Regions from separate parts of the Stenotrophomonas sp. STEN014 genome, predicted to be linked through region 1. Evidence: riboswitches for the same ligand, from Rfam matches in the RefSeq annotation. Region 1 holds a riboswitch; each other region holds the start of a gene.
What was found. A riboswitch is a leader RNA that binds a small molecule or an ion and turns the genes downstream of it on or off. The one in region 1 is predicted to bind cobalamin.
Positions count from the first base shown of each region.

Region 2: another riboswitch for cobalamin. It lies ahead of ACVOMC_RS01490 (ribonucleoside-diphosphate reductase subunit alpha); the one in region 1 lies ahead of btuB (TonB-dependent vitamin B12 receptor).
Region 3: another riboswitch for cobalamin. It lies ahead of metE (5-methyltetrahydropteroyltriglutamate--homocysteine S-methyltransferase); the one in region 1 lies ahead of btuB (TonB-dependent vitamin B12 receptor).

Region 1 covers NZ_JBRREN010000003.1:274,583-282,447, forward strand. The annotation lists gene fabB (beta-ketoacyl-ACP synthase I) at 1-301, opposite strand, end outside; gene fabA (3-hydroxyacyl-[acyl-carrier-protein] dehydratase FabA) at 301-816, opposite strand; gene dinB (DNA polymerase IV) at 1,027-2,112, shown strand; gene gph (phosphoglycolate phosphatase) at 2,162-2,827, shown strand; gene btuB (TonB-dependent vitamin B12 receptor) at 2,927-4,804, opposite strand; cobalamin riboswitch at 4,921-5,158, opposite strand; gene cobT (nicotinate-nucleotide--dimethylbenzimidazole phosphoribosyltransferase) at 5,247-6,317, shown strand; gene ACVOMC_RS06265 (histidine phosphatase family protein) at 6,314-6,901, shown strand; gene cobS (adenosylcobinamide-GDP ribazoletransferase) at 6,898-7,644, shown strand; gene ACVOMC_RS06275 (TfoX/Sxy family protein) at 7,649-7,865, opposite strand, start outside.
Region 2 covers NZ_JBRREN010000001.1:372,638-380,502, forward strand. The annotation lists gene zapE (cell division protein ZapE) at 1-559, shown strand, start outside; gene ACVOMC_RS01480 (VWA domain-containing protein) at 682-2,190, shown strand; gene ACVOMC_RS01485 (Na/Pi cotransporter family protein) at 2,204-4,051, opposite strand; cobalamin riboswitch at 4,201-4,424, shown strand; gene ACVOMC_RS01490 (ribonucleoside-diphosphate reductase subunit alpha) at 4,693-7,002, shown strand; gene ACVOMC_RS01495 (ribonucleotide-diphosphate reductase subunit beta) at 7,120-7,865, shown strand, end outside.
Region 3 covers NZ_JBRREN010000001.1:390,412-398,276, reverse strand. The annotation lists gene ACVOMC_RS01565 (FecR family protein) at 1-716, opposite strand, end outside; gene ACVOMC_RS01560 (surface lipoprotein assembly modifier) at 726-2,078, opposite strand; gene ACVOMC_RS01555 (SMR family transporter) at 2,337-2,669, shown strand; cobalamin riboswitch at 2,721-2,957, shown strand; gene metE (5-methyltetrahydropteroyltriglutamate--homocysteine S-methyltransferase) at 3,163-5,451, shown strand; gene ACVOMC_RS01545 (putative Ig domain-containing protein) at 5,865-7,865, opposite strand, start outside.

The sequences.
Region 1 (7,865 bases):
TCACGCCGGTACGCACGTTGCTGACCGTCGCCTCGTCCAGGCCGGCATCGGCGATGGCATCGCGCATGGCCAGGTAGCTGTAGGCGGCCGCATCGCTCATGAAGCGCTTGAGCTTGCGGTCCACCTGCGCGGTCAGGTCGATGTCGACCTTGCCGCCCACCTGGCTGCGCAGCCCGGCTTCGGCGTGGTCGGGCAGGGCGACGATGCCGGGGCGGCCTTCGCGCAGGGCGCTGGAGACGGTGTCCAGATCGTTGCCCAGGCAGGAGGTGATGCCCATGCCGGTAATGACGACGCGACGCATCAGAAGCTCTCCGTCGAGGTGAACAGGCCGACCTTCAGGTCCTTGGCGGTGTAGATCTCGCGCCCGTCCACCAGCATGCGGGCATCGGTCTGGGCCATCACCAGTTTGCGGTTGATCACGCGGGAGACATCGATTTCGTACTGCACCAGCTTGGCGCTGGGCAGCACCTGGCCGGTGAATTTGACCTCGCCACAGCCCAGCGCACGGCCGCGGCCTTCGGCGCCCAGCCAGGTCAGGTAGAAGCCGGTCAGCTGCCACATGGCGTCCAGTCCCAGGCAGCCGGGCATCACCGGATCACCGATGAAGTGGCAACCGAAGAACCACAGGTCCGGGCGGATATCCAGCTCGGCGCGGATCAGGCCCTTGCCATGGGCGCCACCGTCCTCGCGGATGTCGGTGATGCGGTCGAACATCAGCATCGGGTCGTTGGGCAGGCGGCCCTTGTTGGGGCCGAAGAGTTCGCCGCGCGCGCTGGCCAGCAGCTGGTCACGCGAGAACGTATGCAGACGGGTCATCCGGGGTAATCCAAAGCCAGGAGCGAGTCGCCGAGCATGCGGCAGCAGCAGCGTTCAATCAAATGTTTTAACTGGACGGTTGCGTATGTTCGGCGCAGTTAGCAGCCGTTCGAGGGCTGTTGCGAGTCGTTTTAAAATGCACAATTGTGAGGACAAGTGTGCATTTAGCGACAGCAGCTATCATGTTGGCGACCGTTCCGGACTGTTGTCGTGGCCCAGCTTCGCAAGATCATCCATGTGGACATGGACGCCTTCTATGCGTCGGTGGAGCAGCGCGATGACCCCGGATTGCGCGGGCGGCCGGTGGTGGTAGCGTGGAAGGGGCCCCGGTCGGTGGTCTGTGCGGCCTCCTACGAGGCGCGCACCTTCGGGGTGCGCTCGGCGATGCCGGCGTTGCGGGCCGAACGGCTGTGCCCGGACGCGGTGTTCGTGCCGCCGGACTTCGCCCGTTACAAGGCGGTGTCGCGGCAGATCCGCGCGATCTTCCTGCAGCACACGCCGCTGGTGGAACCGCTGTCGCTGGACGAGGCCTATCTGGATGTGACCGCCTCGCCCAGCTGCGGCGGCATCGCCACCGACATCGCCCGCCTGATCCGCGCGCAGATCCGCGAGACGACCGCGCTGACCGCCTCGGCCGGCATCGCCCCGAACAAGTTCCTGGCCAAGATCGCCTCGGACTGGCGCAAGCCCGATGGCCAGTTCGTGGTGCCGCCGTCCAGGGTGGAGCAGTTCCTGACGCCGTTGCCGGTCAACCGCGTGCCGGGCGTGGGCAAGGTGATGGAAGGCCGGCTGGCGGCGCTGGGGATCGCCACCGTCGGTGATCTGCGCGGACTGCCACTGGAGCAGCTGCAGGCGCTGTTCGGCAGTTTCGGCGCCCGACTGTACAAGCGGGCGCGTGGGATCGATGAGCGCCCGGTGGAACCGGACCAGCCGGTGCAGTCCATCTCCTCGGAGGACACGTTTGCCGAGGATCTGCCGCTGGGCCAGTTCGACGAGCTGATCACCCAGCTGGCCGAGCGCACCTGGCGCGCCACCGGACGCACCGAGCGGATTGCCCATACGGTGGTGCTCAAGCTCAAGACCGCGCAGTTCCGCATCCTTACCCGCAGCTTCACCCCGGACTCTCCGCCCGGCTCGGTGGAGGAGCTGCGCGATATCGCCCTGGCGCTGTGCCAGCGGGTGCAGCTGCCGCCGGACACGCGCTACCGGCTGGTGGGGGTGGGCCTGTCCGGCTTCCGTGATCGTGCCGAGGTGCTGCTGCAGGGCGATCTGTTCCGCACCCCAGCGCTGGACTGAGCACGTCGGGCCCTGTATCGGGGCGCCGCTACAATCGACGGTTTTCTGCGTGAGGAGTGTCAACAACGTGGCCACGTCAGCGGTGATTTTCGATCTGGACGGAACCCTGGTGGACAGCGCCGGCGATATCGCCGAGGCGGTCAACCGCTGTCTGGAGGAGCTGGCGCTGGCGCGCGTGCCTGAGGCGCGGGTGCGCAGCTGGATCGGCGAAGGCGTACGCAATCTGGTGGCCACCGCGTTGCGGCACGCCGGCAGCGACCGCCCGCTGGAAACGGTGATGCCGGCCTTCATGCGCCACTACCACGCCTGCCTGCTGCGCAGCCCGCGCCTGTATGCCGGCGTGCCGGAAACGCTGCAGGCGCTGCGCGCACGCGCCCTGCCGATGGCGATCTGCACCAACAAGCCGGCGGCGCTGGTACCGCCGCTGCTGGCACATCTGGGGATCGCGGAGTTCTTCACCCATATCGTCGGCGGCGACAGCCTGCCGCAGCGCAAACCTGCGGCCGAGCCACTGTTGCACGCCGCCGCACTGCTGGGGCAGCCGGCCGGTGCGTGCCTGATGGTGGGCGATTCGGCCACCGATCTGGGCGCGGCCAACCACGCGCACATGCCGGTGGTGCTGGTGCGCTACGGCTATCCGCGGGATCTGGACCTGGATGCGGCCGGCGCACTGGCGGTGATCGACGATCTGCGCGAGCTGTTGCCCCTCGTCTGAGCGGCTGCGTCGCGGCACCGGGTTTTCGGGGCAGTCGCCGCAACAAAAATGCCCCGGTGCGAACACCGGGGCATCGTCGTATCAGCGGAGTGCTCCGCCTCAGTTCTTGCTGTTGTAGCGCAGGGTCAGCTGGTACTCGCGGCCGGGCTGGTTGTACCAGGCCACGGTTTCATAGTCGCGGTCGAACACGTTGGCGGCCTTGGCCTGCAGGCTCCACTCGGCGTTGATTGCGTATTCCACTCGGACATCGACGGTACCGTAGCCGGCCAGACGCACGCTGTTGGCGGCGTTGTCGAAGCGGTGGCCGCTGCCGGCCGCGGTCACGCCCAGACGCAGCGGGCCGAAGCTCTTGTCCACGTCCAGGCGGCCGCTGGTGCGCGCGCGGCGGGCCAGCAGGTTGTCGTAGGTGGCCGCGCCGGCGGTGTGGTCGCGCGGGTCGGTGAAGCTGGCCTGGGCGTTGAGGTCGAAACCGGCCAGCGACAGGTAGCCGGTCAGCTCGGCGCCGCGGATGCGGGCTTCGGCCACGTTGACCAGATCGAAGTTGCTGTCATAGCCGATCAGCTGGTCGATGCGGGTTTCGTAGGCGTTGAAGGTCCAGTTCCAGGTGTCGGCGTACTGGGCGATGCCGAGGTTCAGGCTCTTGGATTCTTCCGGCTTCAGGTCCGGGTTGCTGAAGCCCGGGTAGTACAGGTCGTTGAAGGTCGGTGCCTTGAAGCCGGTGCCGGCGCTGGCGGTCAGGCGGAAACCATGACCGAAGGCAAAGCCGTAACCCAGACTGCCGGTGGTGTGGTTGCCGAACTGCTCGTTGTCGTCGTTGCGCACGCTGGCCTGCAGCGAGTGGGCGCCGAAGCCGCCCTGGTATTCGACGAACATGCCGGTGTTGTCGCGGTTGTCCACATCGAACGCGGTGGTGCTTTCGATCCGGTCCTGCTGCCAATCGGCGCCGGCGCTGATCTGCTGGCCTTCGCCAAACTTGATGTCGCCTTGCACGGCGGCGGTGTCGCGACGGGTGTTGAACACGCTGGCCAGGGTGCGCGCGCCGCCGGCCGCGAAGTAGCTGTCGGCCTGGTCGCTGCTGCGGCCGAGCTGCGCGCTCAGGCGGAAGCTGTCCGAGGGCGCCCATGCCAGCTTGCCGCCGTAGACCTGCTGGCGGTTGTCGGCTTCGTTGCCGCCGAAGATGCTGCCGTCGTACTCGTTGAAGCTGTCCGAGTTCAGCATGTGGCCTTCCAGGCTCAATGCCTCGCTCAGCGCATAACCGCCGCGCACGTTGATCGAGGTGTTGCGGTAGCCGTCACGGTCCGGCTCATCGGCATAGCAGCCCGCGCCCCAGCCGGCGGCGGTGCCGCGGCAGGCGTTGATGCCGTCGGTGCTCTGGTAGCCGCCCTGGGCGGAGATCCAGCCGCGTTCGCCGCGGTTGCTGAAGCCGGCACTGGCCTGGCGCAGGTTGTGGCTGCCGGCGGTGAGCGCCAGATTCTGCTGCAGGCCCTGGCCGGCGGCGCGGGTGAAGATCTGGATCACGCCGCCAATGGCTTCGGAGCCGTACAGGCTCGAACGCGGGCCGCGCACGATCTCCACGCGCTCGATCTGGTCGACCGGCAGGTCCTGCAGGGTCGGCATGCCGTTGGTGGCCGAACCGATGCGCACGCCGTCCACCAGCACCAGCACCTGGTTGGAGTTGCTGCCACGCAGGAACAGCGAGGTGATCTTGCCGGCGCCGCCCTGGTTGGCGAAATCCAGGCCGGCCCGGCCGCGCAGCAGTTCCAGCAGCGAGCTGGCCTGGCTGCGGTCGATCTGCACGCGGTCGATCACCTGCACCGGCACCACGCTGTTCTCGATCGAGACCGGGGTACGGGTGGCGGTGACGGTGATGTCATCGAGTCGGGTCGGAGCCGGCTCGGTCGGCGCGTTCTGCGCGGCGGCAACGTCCGGCAAGGCCAAGGCAAGGGCGAGGGAAAGGGTGTGGTAAGACAGTTTCATGGAAGCTCCTGGACCTGCGCGCTCCCGCGCAGGCGGATGGGGAAGGCTGCCAGAAGAGGGAAGAAGACGGAGGTCGCGCACACGGCGCTACAGCCGCCGCCATGCCCTCCGCATCGCAACCAGTCGGCTTCCGGGCCGGTCTCCGGACTCGCAGGCGAGGCAGCCGAGGCTGCTTCCGACCAGGCGCCTTCCCGTGCCATGCACAGTGGCGGTGTTGCCTGGTCTTGTCCTGCTTACCGTTGCGGGGGCAGTGCCGGAATGGCGGACGGCTGGAATTCCAGCAGGGCGCGGCACCGGCTTCCCGTTTCAACCGTCCGGCAAGGCCGGCCGGTCACCCGAAAGTGCGCGCATTCTATGCGATCACCGCCAGGCCTGCGCAAAAGGCCGGCAACCGCGCCTGGACGGTTAAAATGCGCGATTGCATCGCAGTATCGGAACAGTCGTGACAGAAACGTGGTTCGGGCAGGCCTGTGGGCAGCCTTCGCAGGAACACCGCCAACGTGCCATCGCCCGCCAGCGGCAGCTGACCAAGCCCGAGGGCGCGCTGGGCCGGCTGGAGACGCTGGCCATCGAACTGGCCGCGCTGCAGGCCGCTGACCGGCCGCAGGCCGCGCAGGTGCCGGTGATCGTGTTCGCCGGCGACCACGGGGTTGCCGCGCGCGGGGTCTCGGCCTATCCGGCCGAAGTCACGGTGCAGATGCTGCACAACTTCGCTGCCGGGGGCGCGGCTGTCGCGGTGCTGGCGCGTGAGCTGGGCCTGCCGCTGCATGTGTGGGATGTGGGCAGCCGCGCGACCGCCCCGATCGCCGGAGTCGTCACCGACAAGGCCCGTCACGGCACCGCGGATTTCAGCACCGCCGAGGCGATGTCGGAAGTCGAATTGCGTGCCACTTTCGACGCCGGCCGGCGCGCGGTGGACCCTGTCTGCGCCGGCGGCGCGGACCTGCTGGTGCTGGGGGAAATGGGCATCGGCAATACCACCTCCGCCAGTGCTCTGGCCGCGGTGCTGGGGTCGTTGCCGCTGGAGGAGCTGGTCGGCATCGGCACCGGGCTGGACGCGGTGCGCATGGTGCAGAAGAAGAACATCATCGCCCGCGCGCTGGCCCTGCATGGCGAGGCGATCAACGCCGCGGCATCACCGGGCTGGGAAGCGCTGCGCCGCGTCGGCGGGCTGGAGATCGCGGCGATGAGCGCGGCGATGATCGCCGCCGCACAGCGCGGCGTGCCGGTGCTGGTGGATGGCTTCATCGTCTCGGCCGCCGCGTTGGCCGCGGTGCGCATCAATCCCGGGGTACGGCCGTGGCTGCTGTTCTCGCACCAGTCGGCCGAGCGCGGGCATGTCCGCCTGCTCGAGCTGCTGCAGGCGCAGCCGCTGCTGCAACTGGATCTGCGTCTGGGCGAAGGCTCCGGCGCGGCGCTGGCCTTGCCGCTGGTGCGCATGGCCTGCGCGCTGCACAACCAGATGGCCACGTTTGAAGAAGCGGCCGTGGCCGATCGTGACGGCCGCCGATGATCCTGGATCTGATGCGGCACGCGTCCACCGGGCGCCAGGGCTATCTGGACGGCCGCACCGACCCGCCGCTGGTCGACGGCGCGATGGAGGCGTTGCATCGCTGCCATGCCGGCCTGGACTGGAGCCGGGTGATCGCCTCGCCGCGCCGCCGCGCGCTGGATACCGCGCACGCGCTGCTGGCCGGCACCGACCAGTTCTGCGAGATCCATCCGGACTGGGCCGAGCTCGACTTCGGCGACTGGGACGGTCGTCATTTCGATGAGCTGCCGGCCGAGCAACTGGCCGGCCTGTATGAAGAGCCGCACGAGGTGATGCCACCCAATGGCGAGTCGTGGCAGCAGTTCCAGGCGCGCGTGGAACTGCAGTTGCAGCGGTTGATGGACGAGGACGACGGCGATGGCCGGCCGGTGCTGGTGGTCAGTCATGCCGGCGTGTTGCGGCTGGCGATCTCGCGCATCTGCGGCATGCCGTTGTCGCTGCTGTGGGCGCTGCGTATCGACTACGGCACCCGCGTGCGGTTGCGGGTGGAGCGCGGCGAGGACGGCCGGCTGTGGGGCGAGCTGCTGGAGCTGCGCCAGCCATGAGCGTGCGCCGGCTGATCCTGGCCATCCAGTTCCTGACCCGGCTGCCGACGCCGCAGGTCAAGGACTTCCGCCAGGAGGACCTGAGCCGTTCGGCCGTGTACTACCCGCTGGTGGGTGCGCTTATCGGCGTGCTGCTGGCGCTGCCGCTGTATGCGCTGGGCGAGCGGCCGTGGCTGGCCGGCGCGCTGACCCTGTTGCTGTGGGTGTGGGTGACCGGCGCGCTGCATCTGGACGGGCTGGGCGATGTGGCCGACGCGTTCGGCGCGGCGCATCGCAACCCGCAGCGTTTTCTGGAGGTGCTCAAGGATCCGCACATGGGCGTGTTCGGCGTGGTCACGCTGGTCATGCAGCTGCTGCTCAAGTTCGTGCTGCTGACCGAACTGGCCGCCAGTCCCGCCTGGTTCGGCATCGTGCTGGTGCCGGTGTGGGCGCGCTGGGGCACCTTGTGGTGGAGCCAGCGGATTCCGTCGTTGCATGGCGATGGCATGGGGGAACGTTTTTCCTGGCAGCTGCGGCCGGCGGCGATGTGGCTGTGGGCGCTGTTGCTGGCGGCGCTGACCGGGGTCTGTGCGTGGCCGCTGCTGCTGGCGTTGCTGCTGGTGCCGCTGGTCGCCTGGTACTGGCGGCGCGCGCTGGGCGGTATTTCCGGCGACTGTCTGGGCGCCAGTGTCGAGGTGGTCGAAACCCTGCTGTTGCTGGCGCTGGCGCTGTGGCCGGGCAGCGCGCTACCGTTCTGGGCGTGAGACGTCAGTCTTCGCTGAAACGGATTTCCGCGGTGCGGTCCGATTCGGCTTCCGCCGGCTCCGCGGGGGGCAGGCGGGTTTCGTGCACCGGCCCGGCGGCCTGAGTGCCGCGCGCGGCCGGCAACTCGGCCAGGGCCGCTTCGTATTCGGCGACCAGCTGCTGACGGCGGGCTTCGGGCACGTCCTGCCAATGACAGTCGACCAGCGCGCCTTCCAGCGAA
Region 2 (7,865 bases), on a different contig from region 1:
GAGCTTCCTGCCGGCCATCGCGCTGCTGGAAAAGCACTGCGTGGAGCTGTACGCCGAAGGCACCGAGGACTACCGGATGCGCGCGCTGACCCGTTCGCCGGTGTACCGCGCGCCGCTGGCGGCCGACAGCGATGCGTGGCTGGGCGGCCGCTGGAAGGAGCTGTCCGGTGCCGAGGATGCACGCGCCGGCAACATCCAGATCGAAGGCCGCAAGATCCCGGTGCGTGGGCGCGGCAAGAGCATCGTCTGGTTCGATTTCGCCGCGCTGTGCGAGGGCCCGCGCGGGCCCTCGGACTACATCGAGATCGCGCGCGAGTTCAACACCGTGCTGCTGGGCGGCATTCCGCACTTCGACCGCATGAACGAGGATGCCGCACGGCGCTTCGTCAACCTGATCGACGAGCTGTACGACCGCCAGGTCAACCTGGTCTGCACCGCGCAGGACCCGCCGCCGCTGCTGTATTCGGGCACCCGTCTGGCCGGGGCGTTCGAGCGCACCGCCAGCCGTCTGATCGAAATGCAGAGCGCCGAGTACCTGGGCACCGAACACCGCAACTGACCCCTCTCCCCGGACGCGCGGCCGCGCGTCCGGGGATTGACCCCGTTGCGCCTGCCCGTGCGTTTGCTGTCTCCGTCTGCCGCCCCGCGCGGCCAATCCGCCCACAGGCGTACGGAGGTCCCATGAAGCAGGCAACAGGCAGTGCACGGCAGCTGCCGGTGAAGTCGCTGGCGTTTGCGTTGACGCTGCTGGCGGGTCTGCCGGCCACTGCCGGCGAGCCGGTATGGCCGGAACCGGCGGCAACTGCGGAAGCCGCACTGCAGGCGCCCGCGCCCAAACGTGAGCGGCAGACGCGCCCGAACTTTCGCGCTCCGGCGGCCACGGTCTGCAGCGACACGCCGCTGCTGCGCGAGGTGGCCGATCCCGGCCCGCGGCGGCCGCCGCAATTGACCGTGACGGGCAGCCGGCGCACCCGCGCGGTGGCCGATGCCGATGCCGGCGCGGCAATGGAGGCTGTCATGGCGCCGCCACCGTCACCGCCGGCGCCGCCAGCGGCACCCTTGCCGGTGATGGCGACGGGCGCGGCAGCGGAGCCGGCCCTGGAGCGGTACCGCAGTGCCGCCCAGCCTGTCCGCGCGCCACGCCGGCAGCCGGCCATACCGGTCACCGCCGGGGTGGTCGATGACAACGCCGACTTCGGCAGCTTCCAGCAGTTCCTGCAGCGCCATGAACACGCCGCGCCGCTGGGCCGCGATATCCGCGTGCGCCAGCGTCTGCGCGTGGTCGATGGCCAGGGCCGGCCGGTGCCCGATGCCGAAGTGGCGGTCAGCTCGGCCGGTGGCGCGCGGATGTGGGCGCGCACCGATGCCGGTGGCCAGGTCTGGCTGCATCCCAACGCCTTCGATGACCGCGACTCCAGTCATTACACGGTGACGGTGCGGCGTGGTGGCAAGCAGGTCACCGCGCCGTTGCGGCGTGGCCAGAAGCAGGTGCTGGAGCTGGTGCTGGCCGATGCACCGGCGCCGGCACGGGCCCGGCTGGATCTGGTGTTCATGGTCGATGCCACCGGTTCGATGGGCGATGAGATCGACAAGCTGCGCCACTCGCTGCAGGGCATCGTGCGCCAGATCGGCACGCTGCCGTCCAGCCCGGACATCTGCCTGGGGCTGGTCACCTACCGCGATCGTGGTGACGAGTATTTCGTGCGCAGCTGGGACCTGACCGGCAATGTCGCCGCGTTCCAGCAGGTGCTCGACGGCGTGCGTGCCCACGGCGGCGGCGATTACCCGGAGGCGATGAACGAGGCCTTCGACCATGCGGTGCAGGCACTGGGCTGGCGGGGCCCGGGCACCACCCGGCTGCTGGTGGCGCTGGCCGACGCGCCGCCGCAGATGGGCTACCCGCCGCCCCGCTATGACGCCACCATGCTGGCCGCGCTGGGCAAGGGCATCAAGGTGTTGAGCGTGGCCGCGTCCGGCCAGGACACCCTCGGCGAGATCGTGCAGCGGCAGATCGCCCAGTACACCGGCGGCCGCTTCATCTTCCTCACCTACCAGGACGCCGCCGACCCGGGCAGTGGTCCGGGCAGCCAGACTGTGCACGAGGTGGCCAACTATTCGGTAGACACGCTGGACCAGCTGGTGGTGCGGCTGGTGCGCGAGGAACTGGCGCAGCTGCCGGCCCCGCGCTGATCCGCCCGTCCGCTCAGGGTGCCGGGGCTGTAGCGGCGTCCTCCTCCCGCCCGCGCCAGGCCAGCCCCTGGCGCTGGCCGTCGCACAGCTCCAGCACCTGGTGCAGGTTGCCGACGATGCGCTGGGCATAGCCCAGATCGTTGACCAGCGAGCCGAGCTGGGCGCCGTCGAGCCGGCCCTCACGCACCTCCCGGAACAGCCGCGCGGTGAAGTCGTCCTTGAACGCGGTGAGATGCGCCTGCAAGGTCTGCCGCTGGGCCTGCCAGTGCCCGGCTGTGGCCGGCACTGAAGCCGATTGCCCCAGCCACGCCAGCGCATCGATCAGCTGCCGGCGCAGCTCCAGATACGCGCTGGCCGCCGCGCTGGCGGTACTCCCCGGCTGCACCGTGGCGCCGGCATAGCGCTTGAGATTGGCCTGCAGCTGGTGGGCGTCCTTGACCGCCTTGACCAGCTGCGAGGCGGCCTCCTGGCCGTCACGCCACCACTGCTGGCGGACCTCGTCCAGCGGTTGTTCGAACCGGCCGGCAAAACGCAGCAGCTCGCCGTACACCGGCTTGATGTGTTCGCGGTACAGCGTCTCGCTGTCCAGGGTCGATTGCTGCAGGCGGCTGCGCAGCACGACGTCGTCGTGGCGCGGTGCCGCCAGTTCGTCTGGCGGGCAGTACAGGGCCTGGCCGATCACCTCCAGGCTGAGCCGGCCCAGATGGCGCAGCTCCTGGCTGAAGGCCTGGGTGGCGGTGTCGGCGCTGCGCAGCGCACTGTCGCTCAGGTACGGCGAGCGGCGCGTGGCCGCCGGCCCCCGTGCGATCTCCGCGACCAGCCCGGCTGGTTGCGGGCGGTCGGGCAGCCAGCGTTCCAGCAGCCGCGCAAAGCCCGCCTGCCATGGCCAGAACAGGGCCACGCCGAGCGCGTTGAACAGGGTGTGGAACAGGGCCAGCTGGATCAGCGCGTTGTCGCCCATGCCGGCCCGGGCGGTGAACCACAGCACCGCCGACTGCAGCAGCGGCAGGGCCAGCAGCGCCACCAGCGCGGTGCTGACGTTGAACAGCACATGCGCCAGCGCCAGCCGCTGCCCGGCGCGGTTGCCGCCCAGGAACCCCATCACCGCGGTGGACACGCTGCTGCCGACGTTGGAACCGATGGCGATGGCCAGGCTCTGCGCCGGCTCCAGCTGGCCTTGCGACAGCGCCGCCAGGGTCAGCATCAGCGTGGCATGCGAGGACTGCACGATCACCGTCAGCCCCAGTCCCACCGCCACGAACAGCAACGTGCCGGCCCAGCCATCGGCGGCATAGCGGCCCAGCTCGATGGTGGTCATCGCCGAGAAACCGTCCTTGATCTGGTCGATGGCCAGGAAGATGAAGGCGATGCCGACCAGCAGCTGCCCGGCCGCCATGCCGCGCGGACCGGTGTAGCGGGCCAGCACGCCGAACACCAGCAGCGGCAGTGCCAGCGGCGACAGGCTCAGGTTCTGCCCGGCCAGCGCCAGCAGCCAGATGCCGCTGGTGGCACCGAGGTTGGCGCCCAGCAGCACCGCGATCGCGCCGCCGAGCTGGATCAGCCCGGTGCCGAGAAAGGCGATGGTCAGCAGCGACACCAGCGTGCTCGATTGCAGCAGCAAGGTGGCGCCGCCGCCGAACAGCAGGCCCTTGAACGGGGTGGCGGTGCTGCGCGCGAGCAGGCGCTCCATGCCGCCGCCGGCCAGCGCCTTGAGCCCCTGTTCCAGGCACTGCATGCCGAACAGGAACAGCGCCAGCCCCGCGCACAGCTGCAGCCAGCCGCCGCTGTAGTGGAACGACGCGCCCAGCAGCAACACCAGCACCGCCACAGCGATCCATTTGAACGTCTGTTTCAAGGCCACGGCCCGCAGGAAGGGCCGGGGATTGAACCAGCTTTGAGAAAAATATGCTGCCGTCCGGCGATGCCCCACAACCGTGGCGGGACAAGCTTGCGGCCGGGTTGTGCACAGGGTTGTTCACAATATCTAGTGTTGCGGCTGTCACTTTTGCCCAGTATCTTGTGCGCGTCGGTTCCACCGGGCAGCAACCCGGTGGACTAAGAGGGAAGCTGGTGACGCCTGTCCGGGCCATTCCAGCACTGCCCCGCAGCGGTAATTGGGAACGACCCCGCCACACAGCACTGAGGCCGCCCGGCCTTGGGAAGCGGCGGAGAAGGAGGAGGCCTGCGCCTCCGCGCCCATGAGTCCGAAGACCTGCCGACAGCCGCGCGAAGCACACCGCGCGGTGCCGGCCGCGCGAATCTCCGGGGGGAGATGGTCGGTGCATCACGAGCCGTGACGTGGACCTGGCCGGTCCGCGCGTCGCGGCCCGTGCGACACCGCGTCCCCATGCTCTGGAACCGCCGGCCCCGCACCTGTCGAGGGACGGGAGCCGCGTGCATCACGCATGGAGAAACGCCGTGACCATTTCCGAAACGCCCGCCGCCGTCGCCCCCGCCACGGCGGACGAATTCCTGCTGACCCCGCCGCCGACCGCCACCGCGATGAGCGTGACCAAGCGCAACGGTGTGGTCGAGCCGGTAGACCTGAACAAGATCGTGCGTGCGATCCAGCGCTGCTGCGAGGGCCTGCACGCGGTCGACCCGATGCGTGTGGCCACCCGCACCATCTCCGGCCTGTACAACGGCGCCACCACCCAGGAGCTGGACGAGCTGTCGATCCGCACCGCCGCACTGCTGATCGGCGAGGAGCCCGAGTACGGCCGCCTGGCCGCGCGCCTGCTGGCCAGCTTCATCGCCAAGGAAGTGTCCGGGCAGGAGATCCACGCGTTCTCGCAGTCCATCGCCCGCGGCCACGAGGTCGGCCTGATCAACGAACGGCTGCTGGGCTTCGTGCAGATCAACGCGCGCAAGCTCAACGATGCGGTCAACCCCGATTACGACCTGAACTTCGACTACTTCGGCCTGCGCACGCTGTATGACCGCTACCTGCTCCGCCATCCGCACACGCGCAAGGTGATCGAGACCCCGCAGCAGTTCTTCCTGCGCATCGCCAGCGCGTTGAGCGAGGACGTACCCGAGGCGCTGGCGCTGTACCAGCGCATGGGCAGCCTGGACTACCTGCCGTCCAGCCCGACCCTGTTCAATTCCGGCACCGTGCACGAGCAGCTGTCCTCGTGCTTCCTGCTCGATTCGCCGCGCGATTCGCTCGAGTCGATCTACGCCAAGTACGGCGATATCGCGCAGCTGTCCAAGTTCAGTGGCGGCATCGGCGTGAGCTACTCGCGGGTGCGCTCGCGCGGCTCGCTGATCCGCTCCACCAACGGCCATTCCAACGGCATCGTGCCGTGGCTGAAGACGCTCGATTCCTCGGTGGCGGCGGTCAACCAGGGCGGCAAGCGCAAGGGCGCGGCCTGCGTCTATCTGGAAACCTGGCACGCCGACATCGAGGATTTCCTCGAGCTGCGCGACAACGCCGGTGACGAGTCGCGCCGTACCCACAACCTCAACCTGGCCAACTGGGTGCCGGACCTGTTCATGGCCCGCGTGGAAGCCGACCAGGAATGGTCGCTGTTCGATCCGAGCGTGGTACCGGAGCTGACCGACCTGTACGGCGAGGCGTTCGAGCGCGCCTATGTGCAGGCCGAAACGCAGGGCAAGGCGGCCAAGCGCATTTCCGCGCGCAAGCTGTACGGCCGGATGATGCGCACCCTGGCCGAGACCGGCAACGGCTGGATGACGTTCAAGGACAAGTGCAACAAGGCCAGCAACCAGACCCTGCGCCCGGGCAATGTGATCCACCTGTCCAACCTGTGCACCGAGATCCTGGAGATCACCTCCGACGAGGAGACCGCGGTGTGCAACCTGGGTTCGATCAACTTGGGCAACCACTTCGACGCGCACGGTGACTTCGATTTCGACAAGCTGGCCGAAACCGTCCGCCTGGCCGTGCGCCAGCTCGACCGCGTGATCGACCTGAATTTCTATCCGATCGAAACCGCCCGCCGCGGCAACCTGCGCTGGCGCCCGGTGGGCCTGGGCTGCATGGGTCTGCAGGACGTGTTCTTCCGCAAGCGGCTGCCGTTCGACTCGGAGCAGGCCCGCGCGCTGTCCCGGCAGATCGCCGAGACGATCTACTTCCACGCGCTGGAGACCTCGTGCGAGCTGGCCATCGAGCGGGGCCGCCATCCCTCGTTCAACGACACCCGTGCCGCCAGTGGCGCGCTGCAGTTCGACGCCTGGAACATCGCCCCGGTGGACGCGGCCCGCTGGGACGCGCTGCGGGCGCGCATCCAGCAGCACGGCCTGCGCAACTCGCTGCTGATCGCCATCGCCCCGACCGCGACCATCGCCTCGATCGCCGGCTGCTACGAATGCGTGGAGCCGCAGGTGTCCAACCTGTTCAAGCGCGAAACGCTGTCCGGCGACTTCCTGCAGGTCAACCGCTATCTGGTGGACGAGCTCAAGCAGCTGGGCCTGTGGACGGCGGAAATGCGCGATGCGATCAAGCTGGCCGACGGCTCGATCCAGAACCTGGCGCAGATCCCCGAGCCGCTGCGACAGGTGTACCGCACCGCCTGGGAACTGCCGATGCGCGCGCTGATCGATATGGCCGCCGACCGTGGCGCCTTCATCGACCAGTCCGCCTCGCTCAACCTGTTCATGGAAAGCCCGAACATCGGTGCGATGTCCTCCATGTACATGTACGCCTGGAAGCAGGGCATCAAGACCACCTACTACCTGCGCTCGCGACCGGCCACCCGGATCGCCAAGACCACGGTCAGCAGCTATGCACCGGCCGAAGCGGTGGCCTGCTCGCTGGAGAACCCGGAAAGCTGTGAGGCCTGCCAGTAAGGCGGCTCGCACCGCCGCCCGCGACCGGGCGGCGGCCACGCGGCTGACGGCCGCGCCGGCGTGCACGTTTCCCCTGCTTCCACCGCAAAGCGGCAAAAAAATAGAGAGAAGGTTTCCATGTCCGACACCACCCGCCAGATGCTGCTCGACCCCGGTTTCGAGCTGACCCTGCGCCCGATGCGCTACCCGCACTTCTACGAGATGTACCGCAACGCGATCAAGAACTCGTGGACGGTGGAGGAGATCAACTTCCAGATCGACATCAGCGACCTGCACGGCAAGATGTCGCCGGCCGACCGCCACCTGATCCACCGCCTGGTCGCATTCTTCGCCACCGGCGATTCGATCGTCTCCAACAACCTGGTGCTGAACCTGTACCAGCACCTCAACGCGCCCGAGGCGCGCATGTACCTGTCGCGGCAGCTGTACGAGGAGGCGCTGCACGTGCAGTTCTACCTGACCCTGCTGGACAACTACCTGCCCGATCCGGACGAGCGCGCCAAGGCGTTCGCGGCGGTGGAGAACATCCCGGCGATCAAGACCAAGGCCGATTTCTGCTTCAAGTGGATCGACTCGATCCAGGATCTCAAGCGCATCGAAACCCGCGCCCAGCGCCGCCAGTTCCTGCTCAACCAGATCTGCTTTGCCGCCTGCATCGAAGGCCTGTTCTTCTTTGCCGCGTTCGCCTACGTGTACTACTTCCGCTCGCGCGGGCTGCTGCCGGGGCTGGCCTCGGGCACCAACTGGGTGTTCCGCGATGAAAGCGCGCACATGGAGTTCGCCTTCGAATGCGTACGCACCGTGCGCGAGGAGGAGCCGGACCTGTTCGACGAGGAAATGAAGCAGCAGGTCTACACGATGCT
Region 3 (7,865 bases), on a different contig from region 1:
CTGCGGTCGGCCGGATCCATCGCCATCGGCGCGCCGCTGAATCCGGCCAGGCCACTGGGATTGCCGTCCAGCCCTCCGGCATCGCCCATCGGCGGATTGGGCGAGTCGGGGACGGCTCCCGGCGACAGCGCGGGCAGATCCCCCGGGTAAGTCGCCCGGCCATCCGTGCCGACCACCATCGACGTCCCGGCCTGGCTCAGATTGCCGGAGTGCCCGTCATTGCCGGTCCAATCGATGCCATCCCCATAGACCAGATCGACGCGCAGCCGATCGCCGATGAGCATATCCACCACCGCCCCGCGGATGCCGGCCGTGCCCACCGGGGTGGTGATGGAGGCACCGCCCTTGGCTTTGGAGGCCGCTCCTCCGACAAACCGCAGGATGCCGCGGCTGGCACTGGCCGCCAATCGGGCGCTGCCCTTGGCCGGGTCGTAGACGAAGCGGTCGATGACCAGCGACGAGCGCGGGCCGACGGTGAAGCTGCTGCCATCGGCCAGCAGGATCTGCACCGCGCCCTTGTCGTCGGTCTCGAAGCGCTGGTCGCGCAGCACGTGGTCGCCCAGCCGCACCTGGCGCATGGCGGCGGTTCCGCTCTGGCTGCGCGCCGCCGGCGACACCGCAGCGGTCACGCCCACCTGCGGCTGCTGGGCGAACGCCGGGGGCAACAGTACGGCCGCCTTGAGCAGGACGATCACCGGAAGATATTTGGCCGCCATGTCGTGTCCTCAGAAGCTCTGTGTCAGCGAAAACCCGACGAAGCGGTTGCTGTAATCGCGGATCTGGTAGTTCGAATGCACCGTGCGCCAGCCGGCGAAGAACTGCAGCTCGGTGCTGTCGCGCAGCGGAACGGTCTGCACCAGCTGCAGCATCAGTTCGTTGCCCTTCTGCACATGGCGCCGGTCCACCACCGGCATCGGCGCGTCATTGCGGCGGCGGCCCAGCTGCCCCAGCAGCGCCAGCGTCCAGGACTGCTGGCCAGCAGCAGCTGGCGCGGCAAAACGGTGACTCAGGCCGGCAGTGAGCCGCGGTTCCCAGTAGGCGTTGTAACCGGCGCGTGCCTCACGGCGCTCGACACCGGGGCCGATCACCCATTGCCAGTCGGCAGCGTGCTGGCGGGTGTAACTCACGCTGGCGCGATAGCGCTGGCCGGAGAACTCCGCCGCGCTGGCCTGGGCCGGTGGCGGGGTGTAGTGCTCATCGCGGTAGTCGAGGTTCACCGCCAGCGCCGCCTCGCGTCCAACCGGCTGCCGGTAGGCCAGCGCCAGTCCTTCCGACTGCATGTAACGCGCGCCCTGCAGCCACATCTGTCCGGTGACCGCGCTGAGCGACAGGCGCGCATCGCGCAGTCCCAGCCGGCTGAGCGAGAAATCCGGCCCCACCCGCAGCTCCAGCACCTGGCTGTCGAGCCGGTCCAGTTCGCGATAGCGATTGCCCGAGCCGCCCAGCGACACATCCAGGCGGTCGCCGTGGCGCGACAGCAGATGCCGGTAGCGCAGATTCGCCCCCACCTGGCCGCTCAGGTCGCTGGCCGCACGCGACTCGGGCGACAGCAGGAAATCCAGGCCGTTGAGGGAAATCGAGTTCACATCCGGCGCCGCGTTGGCATTGCTTTCCCAGCGGCTGCCGAGCATCACGCGCCCGGAGAACCCGCTGCGTTGCCGCTTGCCGGCATCGATCACCGCCAGATAGCCCTCGACCTTGATCCGCACCGGCTCGGGCGTATCGGTCCGCGCCAGCACCGCGTCAAACAGCGTGCGGGCCTGGGGATAGGCGCCCAGCCGGAAGTACAGCGCGGCCAGTTCCAGCTGCAGCCGCGGCGTGGCCGGATGCTGCACCAGCAGACGTTCATAGGTGCCGATGGCCGCTTCGTAGTCGCCCACGCGGGTGGACAGCACCGCATAGGCAAAACCGGTATCGACATCGGCCGGGTTGGCGAGGATCTTCTGGAACAGCGCGCGGCGCTGCTCCTCCAGCTGCGGCACCTCGGCGGCCGGCACCGAGGGCGGCAGGTTGTAGGAACGGTGCTGCGCCCAGCTGGTGCCGGTTGAAACACAGCACAGCGCTGCCGCCAGCAACACCGTCCGCGCTCGCCCCCTGCGTGCTGCGGCTACCGGTGCTGCCTGGCGGCGGCACTGTCCCCCCATGCGTGTCCTGCTCACATCCACCTCCCCACCGCGCGCTCCAACCACTGTCGGCCGACAGCGCAGGGCGCAGCGTGCGCGGAGTGTAGGGAACCGGCGTAAGAGCCCGGCCGGCGCGCTGCTCATCCAGCCGGGAATGGCTCGCCGTAGAATCCCGTACACGCCCTTCCGTGCGTGCCCCGCGATCTACGTCCCATGAATGCCTACGCCCTGCTTGCCTGTGCCATCGTCCTGGAAGTGGCCGCCACCTCCCTGCTCAAGGCCTCCGATGGCATGACCCGGCTGTGGCCGACGCTCGGCGCGCTGGCAGGCTACGGGGTGTGCTTCTGGCTGCTGTCGCTGGTGATGAAGTCCATCCCCACCGGCATCGCCTACGCGGTCTGGTCCGGCGTGGGCATCGTGCTGATCTCGCTGATCGGCCTGTTCGTGTTCAAACAGAAGCTCGACGCCGCGGCCATCCTCGGCATCGGCCTGATCTGCGCCGGGGTGCTGGTGATCAACCTGTTCTCGCGCGCCAGCGCCCACTGAGCCGATTGCCTGCTGCTGAAACCAGTGCTTGACCGCCACCGCCGCGGGGCCTACCTTGTGTCCGCCACAGGTATCCATCTCTTAATTCGCATGAAGGGATGGAATTAAACGGGAATCCGGTGACGCAGGCCGCAAGGCCTGCCATTCCGGAGCTGCCCCGCAGCGGTGAATGGAAACGACCGCCGTCAACAGCACTGGGTTCATCCCCGGGAAGCGACGGCCAGTAGGAGGATGCCAGGCGCATCCGTGTCCATCAGCCCGAATACCGGCCTGGGCCGGGAGACCTGCCGTCTCCCGATTCGACCTGGAGTCTCCGCGGGGAGGCAGCCGGTACCGTCAGCCTGCAGCCGCGGGAGCGGTGCGCTGCATCCACGCCAGATGTCCGGTTCGCCCGCGGGGGCGAAGGTCGCTGGCGGGGTGGAGGCAGCCGCAAGGCATGCGCCCACCGCGCGGTTCCTTCGTTCCTCAATGCCCATGCAATGAGGAAAGAATCATGACTACCGTTACCAACCTGGGGTTTCCCCGTATCGGCGCGCGCCGCGAACTCAAGCGCGCCCTGGAGAGCTACTGGCGCGGCGAGAGCTGCGTGGCCGAGCTGCAGGCCACAGCCGCCAGTCTGCGCATGCGTCACTGGCAGCTGCAACGCGAGGCCGGCGTGGACGTACCGCCGAGCAACGATTTCAGCCTGTATGACCAGGTGCTCGATACCGCCGTGCTGTTCGATGCGATCCCCGAGCGCTACCGGCCGCTGGCCGAGCACTGCCCGCTGGACGCCTACTTCGCCATGGCCCGCGGCCTGCAGCGCGGGGGCGTGGACCTGCACGCGCTGGAAATGACCAAGTGGTTCGACACCAACTACCACTACCTGGTGCCGGAGCTGCAGCGCGGCCAGCGTTTTTCGCTGCGCGGCGACAAGCCGCTGGCCGAATACCGCGAGGCCAGGGCACTGGGGATCCAGACCCGCACGGTGCTGCTCGGCCCGGTCAGCTTCCTGCTGCTGTCCAAAACCACCGACAACAGCAATCCGCTGGAGCTGCTCGATGCGCTGCTGCCGGCCTACGCGCAGTTGCTGGCCGCCCTCAGGGAGGAGGGCGCCAGCTGGGTGCAGCTGGACGAGCCGGTGCTGGTGCAGGACCTGGACCCGGCCGCGCGTGATGCCATTCGCCACGCCTATGCCGTCCTTGCCGGCCAGCCGCGCCCGGAGATCCTGCTGGCCACCTACTTCGGTGCGCTGGACGACAACCTGGAGCTGGCCACATCGCTGCCGGTCGAAGGCCTGCATGTAGACCTGGTGCGCGCCCCCGAGCAGCTCGACGCGGTGCTGCGCGCATGGCCGGCCGGGCGCGTGCTGTCGCTAGGTCTGGTCAACGGCCGCAACGTCTGGCGCAGCGCGCTGGACAACGCCCTGATCCTGGCCCGCTACGCGCTCGGCCACCGCGGCCCGGACCGGCTGTGGCTGGCGCCGTCCTGCTCGCTGCTGCATTGCCCGGTGGACCTGGCGCTGGAGAAGAAGCTCGAGCCGGAGCTGCGCAGCTGGCTGGCATTCGCGCGGCAGAAGCTCGAAGAACTGCGGCTGATCGCCGACACCCTGACCGGCAGCCGCGATACCTCGCCGCAACTGGCGCAGGCCCGCGCCGCGCTGGAATCGCGCCGCCAGTCGCCGCGCGTGCACAACCCGGCGGTCAAAGCACGGCTGGCGGCCTTGGATGCCGACGCGGGTGTGCGCGCCAGCGCCCATGCGCAGCGCCGCCAGCGGCAGGCCGAGGCGCTGCGCTTGCCGCTGTTCCCGACCACCACGATCGGCTCGTTCCCGCAGACACAGGAAGTGCGCGATGCCCGCGCCCGGCATCGCGCCGGCAAGCTGTCCAGCGCCGACTACGACAGCTTCCTCGCCGCGCAGACCGAGCACTGCGTGCGCCTGCAAGAGCAGATCGGGCTGGACGTACTGGTGCATGGCGAGTTCGAGCGCAACGACATGGTCGAGTACTTCGGCGAACAGCTGCAGGGCTTCGCCTTCACCGGCAACGGCTGGGTGCAGAGCTACGGCTCGCGCTGCGTGAAACCGCCACTGATCTATGGCGATGTCAGCCGGCCGGCACCGATGACGGTACGCTGGTCGCAGTACGCCCAATCGCTGACCGAGCGGCCGCTCAAGGGCATGCTGACCGGACCGGTGACCGTGCTGCAGTGGTCGTTCGTGCGTGACGACCAGTCACGCGCCCAGACCTGCATGCAGATCGCGCTGGCGCTGCGCGATGAGGTGCTGGATCTGGAAGCGGCCGGGATCCGCGCCATCCAGATCGACGAACCGGCCCTGCGCGAAGGCCTGCCGCTGCGACGGGCGCAATGGCAGGCGTATCTGGACTGGGCGGTGGCCGCGTTCGGCATCAGCGCCGGCGGCGTCGCTGACGCCACCCAGATCCATACCCACATGTGCTACGCGCAGTTCAACGACATCATCGACGCGGTGGCGGCCCTGGATGCGGACGTGATCTCGATCGAGACCTCGCGCTCGCGGATGGAACTGCTCGATACCTTTGCCCGCTTCGACTATCCCAACCAGGTCGGCCCCGGCGTGTACGACATCCATTCCCCGCGCGTGCCCAACCACGCCGAGATGATCGAGCTGCTGCGCAAAGCCAGCGAGGTGCTGCCGGCGGAAAAACTGTGGGTAAACCCGGACTGCGGCCTGAAGACCCGCACGTGGCCGGAGACCCGCGCTGCACTGGAGGCGATGGTGGAAGCGGCACAGGTGCTGCGCGCTGAATTCTCCGCAGTCTGATGGACGCCATGTAGGCCTGGCGCCGGGTCAGGACGCGACATCTTGCACGGCGCCCCTTCGGCCCGCGGCTGTCGGCAGACGGGCGAAGCCATGGGCAATTCATCGCGCGGTGCGTCGCAGATGATGGCCGACGCGCAGTGAAACGCAGCGGGCCGAAACGCGAAGTGCGGGCGGGTTACCCGGCCCGGGGTGCCGGGGCCCGGAAATCCGGCGGGTGATGCATCCACCGCGATGCACCCGGGTCGACCTGCCAATCCCGGGCGGGCGCCGCTCCAGCCTTTGCCGTGCCAATGCACGGGCCGGTGCCGCCCGGCCATCAATGCGCCGGCAAGGCCGTCCCCTGCGGATTGCGGCAACGACGATGCCGGCAAGGCGACAAGGCGGGCGGCACTTGGATGCCGCCCGCGCTGGCGTCAGAACGCCTTCTCGACGTTCATCGACACCCCATGGTCCTTGCCATCGCTGCCATACATCCCGCGGTACTCCAGGCGGGTGCTCCAGCCATGATCGGTGCGGAACACGCTCCCCAGGTTGATCACCAGGCGATTGCGGTCGAACCCGTTGAAATCCGCCCGGTAAACCGGTCCGAAGCCGTCTGCGTACTGCAGCAGGGCGAAGCTGTCGGCGCTGAAGTCGTGCTGATACTCCACCCGCAGCTGCGGCTGCAGCAGGCCCCACGTGGTCGGCCTGCGGAACTCCATCCTCAGGCCGAGCGTGCCGCTGTTGCTGTCGAAGTCCATGCGGTCGTAGCGCAGCGCGTAGACCGCATCGCCCTGCTCGGCATAGGCATCCAGTGCGGTACGCGCCAGGTCCAGTCGTCCATACGGGGAGAACAGCAGGGCATCGCCACCGAATTCGCCACTGAAGGTCAGCGACCCGAACCACTGGCTGCCATCGCGCTGGCCATGCAGGCTGGTACCGCTGACGGCTGCACGCGCCATCCGGTAATCCAACTGCTGGAAGCCGACCATGCCATCCAGGTAGTACACCTGCCCCGGGTGGTAGCTGGCGTAAAGGAACGCCACCTTGGTCTTGGCATCCAGCCGCGCCCCGTCATTGCCGACGTCGGTACGGTCGCGGCCGTAGCCGGCGCCGGCACCCGCCGCGAGCGACGGCCAGAACCGGTAGTCCACGCCTGCGCTGAGGCCATCGGTTTCGAAATCCAACGCATCGCGTCCGGCACGCGCATCCACATTGCCCGAACGCACGCTGCCACCGACCCAGGTTCCCAGCGCCAGCCCACCCTTGCCTCCGCGTTCGCGGGCGTTCGCGGTTCCCTGCATCGTAGTACCCGATGGATCGTATGTGCCGGAAGGTCCGCCAACCGGCATCGCCGCACAGCCGCGCTCGTCAGGATTCTGCAGGTCGGGGACGCAGGCCCTGTTGAAGGACATGCTCAACTGGTTGGCAAAGCCACGCCCGTCCGTTTGCCGGTGCAGGCTTTCCATGCGACGCAGGACGTTCATCGTCTGCGCCTCCGCGAACCGGCGGCTGGTGGCCTGCTGGGCTTCGATCAGTCCACGGACCTGGGGATCCTGGCTGGGATCGGGGCGCGCATTGATGTTGACCGTGTAGGCACGGGTACCACTGAAGCCCAGCGCGTCGGTCACCTGCACGGTGAACGCGTAGGCGCCGGCCACGTTCGGCGTGCCGCTGAGGACACCGTTGGCAGCCAGGCTCACGCCCGTGGGCAGCGCGCCCGTGCCGATCGCATAGGTGTAGGGCGCGGTGCCGCCGGCACCGGCCATGGCCTGCTGGTACGGCACGAACAACAGGCCATTGGGCAGCGTCGCCGGATCGACGACGATCGTCGGTGCCGACAGCGCGAGCGTGTAGGCATGGGTGACGGTACCGGCGCTGCCGGTGGTGCTGTCGGTGGCGGTGATGCTGAAGCCGAAACTGCCGGCGACCGTCGGCGTACCGCTCAGCGTGCCGGTGCTGGCGTTGAGCGCCAGGCCCGCCGGCAACGCACCGGCGCTCACCGCATAGGTGTACGGGGCGATACCGTTGCTCGCGGCGAAGGTCTGGCTGTAGCCGCTGCCCGCGGTGCCACCCGGCAGTGCGCCGGCCGCCGGGGTCAGGGCCAGGTTGGGCGCGGCGACGGTCAACATATAGGCATTGCCGACCGTGGCCGCGGTGCCACCGGTGCTGTCGGTGACGGTCACGCCCAGGTTGAACGTACCCGCCTGTGTCGGCGTGCCGGCGAAGGTGCCGGTCGCGGCATTGAAGGTGATGCCGGCCGGCAGCGTGCCGGTCAACGTCGGGGTGTACGGCGCGATACCGCCGCTGATGGTCAACGCCTGCGAGTAGACCGTGCCAGCGACGGCGCCCGGCAGCGTCGCCGGGGTCAGGGTCAGGGTCGGCACCGCTACCACAACCGCGTACGCCTGGGAGCCACTCTGGCCGAACGCGTC